Regions from separate parts of the Allobosea sp. 2RAB26 genome, predicted to be linked through region 3. Evidence: predicted binding sites of a transcription regulator. Region 3 holds the regulator's gene; each other region holds the start of a gene.
The links. The regulator LexA, encoded in region 3, represses DNA repair genes until DNA is damaged. The targets are predictions, from matches to a motif close to TGTTCNNNNTGTGTTCNG.
Positions count from the first base shown of each region.

Region 1: recA (recombinase RecA) is a predicted target of LexA. The motif match lies at 1,471-1,488, and genes of this name have one in related genera.
Region 2: AB4118_RS13550 (DNA recombination protein RmuC) is a predicted target of LexA. The motif match lies at 1,996-2,013, and genes of this name have one in related genera.

Region 1 is NZ_JBFRGS010000010.1:156,936-160,211, reverse strand. It holds gene alaS (alanine--tRNA ligase) at 1-119, opposite strand, end outside; gene recA (recombinase RecA) at 301-1,347, opposite strand; gene AB4118_RS20605 (hypothetical protein) at 1,514-1,993, opposite strand; gene cckA (cell cycle histidine kinase CckA) at 2,051-3,276, opposite strand, start outside.
Region 2 is NZ_JBFRGS010000006.1:218,862-222,137, reverse strand. It holds gene AB4118_RS13560 (ABC transporter ATP-binding protein) at 1-172, shown strand, start outside; gene AB4118_RS13555 (OsmC family protein) at 270-779, shown strand; gene AB4118_RS13550 (DNA recombination protein RmuC) at 780-1,964, opposite strand; gene AB4118_RS13545 (peptide deformylase) at 2,081-2,599, shown strand; gene fmt (methionyl-tRNA formyltransferase) at 2,635-3,276, shown strand, end outside.
Region 3 is NZ_JBFRGS010000012.1:75,001-78,276, forward strand. It holds gene AB4118_RS22305 (molybdopterin molybdotransferase MoeA) at 1-1,020, shown strand, start outside; gene lexA (transcriptional repressor LexA) at 1,102-1,806, shown strand; gene AB4118_RS22315 (ComEC/Rec2 family competence protein) at 1,800-3,276, opposite strand, start outside.

The DNA of each region.
Region 1 (3,276 bases), on a different contig from region 3:
TTTGCGAACATCAGCGTCGGGTCGTTGCGTGGCACGAGCGGGCTCGACGGCACCACCTCATGGCCGTTCGACTTGAAATAATCGAGGAAGGTGGACCTGATTTCGTTGACGCCGCTCATCGCAATTCGAACTCTGCTTCAGGATGGGTGGCCGGGCGGGCCTGCTGGTTGGGATCGGTTCTAGTCAGCGGCTTTGCACCTGTCCAGAATTCCCGTGACAAGGCCTTGGCGCATAAAAGAAACGGGCGGCCCCGAAAGGCCGCCCGACGAAAATACCCTGCCGCCGACGCGGAGATGAGGCTCAGGCGTCGCCCTCGTCGAGATCATCGTCGGTAGGTGTCGCCTCATCGAGGATGCGATCGGCAACGAGGCCTGAATTCTGCCGGATCGTGGCCTCGATGCGCGCCGCGACGTCCGGATTGGCCTTGAGGAAGGATTTGGCGTTCTCGCGGCCCTGGCCGAGGCGCTGGCTGTCGAAGGAGAACCAGGCTCCGGCCTTCTCGACCATCCCGGCCTTGACGCCGAGGTCGATCAGCTCACCGACCTTCGAGATGCCCTCGCCGAACATGATGTCGAACTCGACCTGCTTGAAGGGCGGCGCCACCTTGTTCTTGACGACCTTGACGCGGACCTGGTTGCCGGTGGCCTCGTCGCGCTCCTTCAGCGTCGAGACGCGGCGAATGTCGAGGCGCACGGAGGCGTAGAATTTCAGGGCATTGCCGCCGGTCGTGGTCTCGGGCGAGCCATACATCACGCCGATCTTCATGCGGATCTGGTTGATGAAGATGACCATGCAGTTCGAACGCGAGATCGACGCGGTGAGCTTGCGCAAGGCCTGGCTCATCAGGCGCGCCTGGAGGCCGGGCTGAACATCGCCCATCTCGCCTTCGATCTCGGCGCGGGGCGTAAGGGCCGCAACGGAGTCGACCACCAGCACGTCGATGGCGCCGGAGCGAACCAGGGTGTCGGTGATCTCGAGCGCCTGCTCGCCGGTATCGGGCTGCGAGATCAGGAGGTCGTCGAGATTGACGCCGAGCTTGCGGGCATAGACCGGATCGAGCGCGTGCTCGGCATCGACGAAGGCGCAAACGCCGCCCTTCTTCTGGGCTTCGGCAATAGTGTGGAGCGCAAGCGTGGTCTTGCCGGAGGATTCAGGTCCGTAGATCTCGATGACGCGGCCCCTGGGGAGCCCGCCGACGCCGAGCGCGATATCGAGCCCGAGCGAGCCGGTCGAGATGGTCTCGATCTCGATCGCCTGCTGGTTCTTGCCCAGGCGCATGATCGAGCCCTTGCCGAAAGCCCGTTCGATCTGCGAGAGCGCCGCATCGAGCGCCTTAGCCTTGTCCATCGAAGAGCCTTCCACGAGCCGGAGATTTGCCTGATTCACAACGTGCGCTCCTTATGGCAGGGGCGCGATCACTTCTCAATGTGCGCCGTGAGCAAATATGGTCACGGTTTGTTCCTGTCTTCAAGTTCTTTTTTTGTTCTCATTCATCGCCTCCCTGCAGAGCTGTTCAAGCCCGGCTGTCGCCCTTCGCTTGCATGGCCCGGATCTGCATCGCGTTGCCGAGCCGCTCCAGCTCCAGGGTGTAGCAGTAGAGCGCGAAGATGACGGCGATGAGGAGCGCCCCGCGCCAGCTCAGATCGAGATAGCCAAGATCGAGCTCCGGGACGTGCCGGAGATAATAGAGCGAGAACAGAGCGCCGCCGAAGATGAAGCCGATCCGGGCTGCGAAGGAGACGAAGTGGCCGATCACCAGGCCGCCATAGGTGGCGGGGATGGTCACATGACGCAGGCGCCACCAGTAGCAGGCCTGGCCGATCAGGACCGCGAGCGCGGTCTGCAACGCGCTGCCGCGAGTGGCAGTCATGATCGTTCCGATATTGTCGATCAGCAGGAGGAAAATGCCCCGCACATTGGCGAGCACGACGATCGCACACAGGGTCTGGGCGAGAAGCAGGATCAGGTATCTGCGTGAGTTCCCGTCCGACATCGCGCTGCCCGCATCGTTCGTGGACGCCGCGCCTCGCTACCTGCGCGGCCTCGCGCCTCAGCTCATCGCGGCCTTCACTGTCTCGACCAGCTGCTTCATCGTGAAAGGCTTGGGCAGGAAGTGGAACTGCTCGCCTTCCGGCAGGTTCTTGCGGAAGGCCTCCTCCGCGTAGCCGGAGACGAAGACGACCTTGGTGGCCGGGTTGCGCTGACGTAGCTCGCCAAGCAGGGTCGGGCCGTCCATCTCGGGCATGACCACGTCGGAGACGACGAGGTCGATCTTGCCGTCATGCTTGAGGAAGATATCGAGCGCCTCCACGCCCGAGGCCGCTTCGTGCACGGTATAGCCGCGCGAGATCAGCATGCGGGCATTGAGCGCACGCACCGCGTCCTCGTCTTCGACCAGCAGGATGACGCCGGCGCCGGTATGATCGGCTGCGACCTTCTTGGGCGCTTCCTTGGCGGCGTTGTCGGCGGCGATCTCCTCTTCCGTCGGCACGTGACGCGGCAGGAAGATGCGGAAGGTCGTGCCCTTGCCGAGGGTCGAATCGACGAAGACGAAGCCACCGGTCTGTTTGACGATGCCATAGACCATGGAAAGGCCGAGGCCCGTGCCCTTGCCGACCTCCTTGGTGGTGAAGAAGGGCTCGAAGATCTTGTCGAGATGTTCGGCCGGGATGCCGGTGCCGCTGTCTTCGACTTCGAGCATGACATAGTCCGCGGTGGGCAGGGCCTGATGGCCGAACCCGGCGCATTCCTCCGCTGCGACGTTGCGCGTGCGGACCTGCAGCTTGCCGCCGTCCTGCATGGCATCGCGCGCATTGACCGCGAGATTGACGATGACCTGTTCGAGCTGACCGAGATCGGCCTTGACCGACCAGAGGTCGCGGCCCTGGCGAATGTCGAGCGAGACCTTGTCGGCGACGACGCGCTTCAGCATCAGCGAGAGATCGGAGAGCACATCGCCGAGCTCGAGCACCTGCGGGCGCAGCGTCTGGCGGCGCGAGAAGGCGAGCAACTGCCGGACCAGCGAGGCCGCCCGGTAGGCGTTCTGCTTGATCTGCATGATGTCCGGGAAGGACGGGTCGGTCGGCTTGTGGCTGGCGAGCAGGAACTCGGACGCGTTGATGATGACCTGGAGCACGTTGTTGAAATCGTGCGCGATGCCGCCGGCGAGCTGGCCGACAGCCTGCATCTTCTGGGCCTGGTCGATATTGTCCTTGAGCTTGCGCTCGGAGGTGGTCTCCAGCGCATAGACGATGGCGCGCTCACCATCGCTGTCCT
Region 2 (3,276 bases), on a different contig from region 3:
CCCTGGCCGCATCTTCGATGAATTCGACAATCCTCTCGCCCGTCCGCGCGACAGACTCTCTCCAGCCTTCGAGGCGAGCAAACGCGAGGTCCTGCGCACTCTCGATCGTTCCCTCGCGAACGGAGAGCCGCATCAGCACAAGGCGGCCGAGACCGCAGGCATGTGGTGGTGAGGCGCGAGACGCCCATGCCGGGTTGGGGCTGGCCCCGCGTCGGCGACAGGCTTATCACGGCGGCACATCGCCGCTCGTCTGAAGAAGGTTGAGACCCATGGACGTCACCGCGCTTCGCGCCCTCCAGGCTCCGCTCAAGGACAAATACCGCGAGGCGCCCGACGCCGCGGTGATCACGCTGAAGGCCCGTGGCGAACTCGACGACCAGCATATCGCCTGCAAGGTCGAGACCGGCCGCGCGATCGCCCTGGCCGGGCTGCACCCGGCGACCGGCGGAACCGGTGCCGAGCTCTGCTCCGGCGACATGCTGCTTGAGGCGCTGGTCGCCTGCGCCGGCGTGACGCTGAAGGCGGTCGCGACCGCCCTTGAAATCGAACTGAAGAAGGGAACGGTCAGGGCCGAGGGCGATCTCGATTTCCGCGGCACGCTCGGCGTCGTCAAGGATGCGCCCGTCGGCTTCAAGGCGATCCGCCTGTCCTTCGATGTCGAGAGCGACGCCCCACAGGACAAGCTCGACACTCTGCTCAAGCTGACCGAGCGCTACTGCGTCGTCTTCCAGACGCTGAACGTCAAGCCGGAGCTTTCGGCCGTGCTCAACCGCGGCTGATCACTCGGCGGCCTTCAGCTCCAGCCCCTTGGCGAAGGGTAGCGACGGCTCGCTCTTCGCAGGCTCATCGAATTCGAGCGCGCCGATCTTGTCGCCGCGGCTGGTGATCTTGCCGGCCGAGGTGCGGATGCCGGCGACATCCTCCTGCGCCTGGCGAAAATGCTGGTCGAGCTTCTCGGCCCGCTCGCCGAGCCGGCGGACATCGGTCAGGAGCCTGCCAACCTCGGTCTGGATGACGCGAGCCTCCTCGCGCATGCGGGCATCGCGAATGAGCGACTGCATCAGCTGGATCGCCAGGGCGAGCAGGGACGGCGACACGACCATGACGCGGGCGCGATGGGCCTTCTGGATCACGTCGTCGAAATGCTCGTGCAGGTCGGCATAGATCGATTCCGACGGCACGAAGAGCAGGGCCATGTCCTGTGTCTCGCCGGGCACGAAATAGCGCTCGGCGATATCCTTGACGTGCTGGCCGACATCGCCGCGCACGCGCACGCCCGCTGCCTTCTTTGCCTCCTCGCCACGCGCTTCGCGCAGCATGGTGAAGCTCTCCAGCGGGAATTTGGCGTCGATGACGAGGCCGCGCCCGTCTCCTGGCAGGGTGACGAGGCAGTCCGGCCGGTTCCGGTTCGAGAGCGTCGGCTGGAACGAGAAGAAGGCGGCGGGCAGCCCGTCGCGGATGATCGCCTCCATCCGGCCCTGGCCATAGGCGCCACGTGCCTGCTTGTTGGAGAGCACGTCCTTGAGGGTCACCACTTCGCTGGTCAGGTCGGTCAGGTTCTTCTGGGCAGCGTCGATGACCGCAAGCCGTTCCTGCAGCTTGCCGAGGCTCTCCGTGGTCTGCTTGACGTTCTGCTCGAGCCCGGAGCCGACCTGCTGGCGCAGACCATCCATCCGCTCGGCGACGAGGCGGGCAAGGTCGGCCTGCCGCGTCGAGAGAATCTCGGCCATCGTCTGCATCCGGCCCGTCATCTCGGCTTGCATGCGGTTCATCTCGGCGACCTTGTCGTCCATCTCGCGGGCGCGTTCGGCAGCGATGACGGCCTCGATCGCTCGCCCGCGCGAACTGCGCCAGAGCGACAACGCGACGAGCACAAGCAGAAACAGGCTGCTACCGGCGAAGGCAAGCGCGGCCTCGCTCCAGCTGACCGGCCGCTCGAGCAGCGTGAAGGCAATTCCGTTCATGACGGCAGATTAGCCGATTCGCGTGCGCATGCCGAACGAAAGCGGAACGGTTTGACCACCCGCCAACAAGTGCTTATGTCCGCGGCGTCAGCAAGAAAAACCGGTTCGAGCGCCCTATGGCTATTCGCCCTCTCGTCATCCTGCCCGATTCAGTCCTGCGCCAGGTCTCGAAACCTGTCGAGGCCGTCACGCCCGAGATCAAGGCGCTCGCCGCCGACATGCTCGAGACCATGTATGACGCACCCGGCATCGGCCTGGCCGCGATCCAGATCGGCGTGCCGCTGCGCCTGCTGACGATCGACCTCGCCAAGCCGGAGGAGGAGAAGGCGCCGATGACCTTCATCAATCCGGAAATCACCTGGTCTTCCAAGGAGCTGAACATCCATGAGGAAGGCTGCCTTTCGATCCCCGAATATTACGAGGAGGTCGAGCGTCCGGCGCGGGTGAAGGTTCGCTATCTCGATCTCGACGGCAAGGTGCAGGACATCGAGGCGGACGGCCTGCTCGCCACCTGCCTCCAGCACGAGATCGACCATCTCAATGGCGTGCTCTTCATCGATCACCTGTCGCGGCTGAAGCGCGAGCGTGTCACCAAGCGTTTCGCCAAGGCGGCGCGTCGCGACAGCGCGGCCTGAATGATCCGTATCGATCAGAAAGCGGCGCTGTTCGCATGAGTTTGCGCGTCATCTTCATGGGCACGCCGGATTTCGCCGTGCCGACCCTGACCGAGATCATCGGCCAGGGCCACGAGGTTGTGAGTTGCTACACCCGCGCCCCGGCGCAGGCCGGTCGTGGTCTCGATCTGAAGCCGTCCCCGGTGCATCGCGCCGCCGAGCGCTTCGGCATTCCGGTGTTCACGCCGAAGACGTTGAAGACCGACGAAGCTGCCGAGGTGATCGCCTCGCATCAGGCCGACGTCGCGGTCGTCGTCGCCTATGGCATGATCCTGCCGCAGGCGATCCTTGATCTGCCGGAACTGGGCTGCCTCAACCTGCACGCGTCGCTTCTCCCGCGCTGGCGCGGCGCTGCCCCGATCCAGCGGGCCATCATGGCGGGCGATGCCGAGAGTGGCATCTGCGTCATGAAGATGGAGGCGGGGCTGGATACCGGCCCGGTCGGCATGGTCGAGAAGCTTGCGATCGGCCCCGATATGACGGCCGGCGAACTGCATGATCGGCTGGCTTCGCTTGGCGCCGACCTGATGGTGCGCGCCCTGGCTGCGCTCGGACGTGGCGGGCTGCAGTTCACTCCACAACCCGTCGAGGGGGTGACCTACGCTGCCAAGATCGCCAATGCCGAGGCGAAGCTGGAC
Region 3 (3,276 bases):
GCGCCGGCAAATGAATTGCGTGTCATCGGCGAATCGGCTGCCGGTCGTTCCTTCTCAGGGATGGTCCGCTCCAATGAGGCTGTTCGCATCTTCACCGGTGCTCCGATTCCGGAGGGCGCCGATACGATCCTGATTCAGGAGAATGCGGACGGCGTCGGCACTGCGACGATCCGCGTGCGCGAGGGCGCCGAGCGCGGCAAGTTCGTTCGTCAGGCAGGATTGGACTTCTCCGAGGGCGAAGTGTTGCTTCTCGCCGGCAGCCGGCTCGACAGTGCGAGCCTCGGCCTCGCGGCAGCCATGGGCCACCCCATGCTCACTGTGCGTCGCAAGCCACTGGTCGCGATCCTCGCGACCGGCGACGAACTTGTCCAGCCCGGCGAGCCGGTTGGACCCGACCAAATCGTCGCGTCCAACAGTTTTGCGCTCGCCGCGCTGGTCGAGCAGGCCGGCGGCACGGCGCTCGATCTCGGGATTGCCCGCGATGATCATGCCGATCTCGCCGACAAGATTGGCCAGGCACGAAAGGCCGATGCCGATGTGCTGATCACCCTCGGAGGAGCCTCGGTAGGTGAGCACGATCTCGTCCAGGCAGCGTTGATCGGTCAAGGCATGGCGCTCGGCTTCTGGAAGATCGCCATGCGGCCGGGCAAGCCGATGATGATGGGCCGCCTCGGCCGCATGGTCGCGCTCGGCCTGCCCGGAAACCCCGTCTCGTCCATCGTCTGCGGGCATCTCTTCGTCGTACCGCTGCTCAGGACCCTCCTGGGCGTACCGGAACCCGAACGCGATCTGAGTGAGCCTGCAATCGTCGGAAGAAATTTGCCGGCAAATGATGAGCGGCGGGACTATATGAGGTCGGAACTGACGCTCACTCCGGAAGGATGGCTGGCAACGCCCTTCGCCAAGCAGGATTCATCGATGCTGGCCACTCTTGCCCGCGCCGACGCGCTGCTCATTCGCGAATCGTTTGCTGCGCCGGCAAACAAAGGCGACAACTGCCGGATCATCCGCCTACGCTGAGCGCGCTTGCGGAACACAACGCGAACCTGTATGGTGTTCGTGCTTTGTTTCGATTCCATACAAAGAGCGCCGGCGGGAACCATGCTGACACGCAAACAGTTCGAACTGCTTCGTTTCATCCAGGAACGCCTGCGCGAGACAGGGGTGCCCCCCTCCTTCGACGAGATGAAGGACGCGCTCGATCTGCGCTCCAAGTCCGGTATCCATCGCCTGATCATGGCGCTGGAGGAGCGCGGGTTCATTCGCCGCCTTCCCAATCGAGCCCGAGCGCTGGAGATCATAAAGCTGCCCGAAGGGGCCGGCGGCCCTCAGGCGACGCGCGGACGGTTCAGCCCCTCCGTCGTCCAGGGGGGGCTTGGCAAGGTCCGGCCGATCGCACCGCCCCCGGACGAAGATGTGCGCTCCACGGTTGCGATTCCGGTCATGGGGCGGATTGCCGCCGGTACACCGATTTCCGCCATCCAGAGCCGCAGCCATAGCGTGGCACTACCTGCCGACATGCTTGGCCCCGGTGAACATTTTGCCCTCGAGGTTCGCGGCGACTCGATGGTGGAAGCCGGCATTCTCGACGGCGATACGGTGGTGATCAAGCGTCAGGACACGGCCAATACCGGGGATATCGTCGTGGCTCTGATCGATGACGAGGAAGCAACGCTGAAGCGACTGCGCAAGCGCGGCTCCTCGATCGCGCTCGAGGCTGCCAATCCCGCCTATGAGACAAGGGTGCTGGGACCGGACCGAGTCAAGATTCAGGGCCGCCTGGTCAACCTGATGCGGCGCTACTGAAGCGGCTCGTGTTCTTCGACAGCCGCCAGCGGCAAAGCCGGCGTGCTTGCAGGCCGCTCCCGCTTGCGGCTCCAGGGACGATCGACACCATCCTGCTCTGATAGATGGGCACGCCAGCCGCCCTTGTTGCCGACAAGGGCGGTCGCGCCATGGCGCGACAATGCCCTGCGGTCGATCAGTCGTGCTGCGCACGGAGCGTTCCACGGAATCGGCGTGATGACGAGATCGGCGCGCCGACAGTCCTCGACGATGGCCAGGCGATCACGTGCAAAGGCAACGCTTCGTCCATCCTTGCTGCGGACGACACAACCCAACGTGTCGCAGGCCGCGCCTTCCCGCAGGCTGTTGTCGTCAGGCCGGCGATTGTCGCCATCTGCGTTCAGCCATTGCTGCAGCACGAAGCGGCTCGGATGCCCCGCCAGGATCATGCGACCATCGCCCCCGCGGACCAGGATGCCGGAACCATCGCGTTCGATCAGGATGTCGGGCCTGTCGGGCTTCGCTGCCACGAGCAGTCCCGCGATCAGGGGGGCGACGGCCAGGAAGCGCAGCGGTGTCGTCCAGAGCGTGATCCAGAGGAGCGCGGCGGCAAAGCATGCGAGCGCCGCGGCCCCGAATGCAGGAATGATCACTGCGGAGTGGTCGAATCCCGCAACCCAGCGCGCGGATTGCAGCACATAATCCGAAGCGACTCCCATGAGCGCCCAAGCCAGCCAATCCAGGCCGAAAGGATAGGCGAGCACGCCGAAGACAGCGGCAGGCATGACGATCAGGGAAACGAAGGGCAAGGCGAGCGCATTGCCGAGCAGACCGAAGGGGTTGAAGGTCTGGAAGTGATAGGCACCGAACGGTGCGGTTGCGACCGTCGCCAGCACGGTCGTGACCGTGAGCCCGACCACCGCGATCCAGATCGGCCGTAGCGGCCAAGGCAGGTTCGCCGGCGCCTCGGACTGGCCGCGATCCTCCCAGCGCTCGGCAAAGGCGATCAGCGCCGCGACAGCGCCAAAGGACATCTGGAAGCTTGGACCAAGCAGCGCGTCGGGCTCGCGCAGCAGAACGATCATCGCAGCGAGAGCCAGATTGCGCATGCTGAGCGCCGGGCGATCGACGAGGATCGCACCGAGCATGACCAATGTCATGATCAGCGAGCGCACCGTCGCGACCTCGGCTCCCGAGAAGATGCAATAGGCCGTGGCGCCGAGCATCGCGGCCAGGGCGGCGAGTTTCTTTATGGGCCAGCGCAATGCCAGCGTTTGCGATAGCGCCAGCAGGCCACGGACCAGGCCGAAGATCGTGGCGGAGGCCAGCACCATGTGAAGGCCCGAGATGGAGATGATATGATAGATTCCGGCCGCGCGCAGGTCGATATTGGTCGCCTCCGTGATGAGGCCGCGCTTGCCAGTAACCAGCGACGCCGCCATCGCGCCAGCCTGCCCTCCCCCGATCCCGGCGATGCGCTCCGTCAGCGCA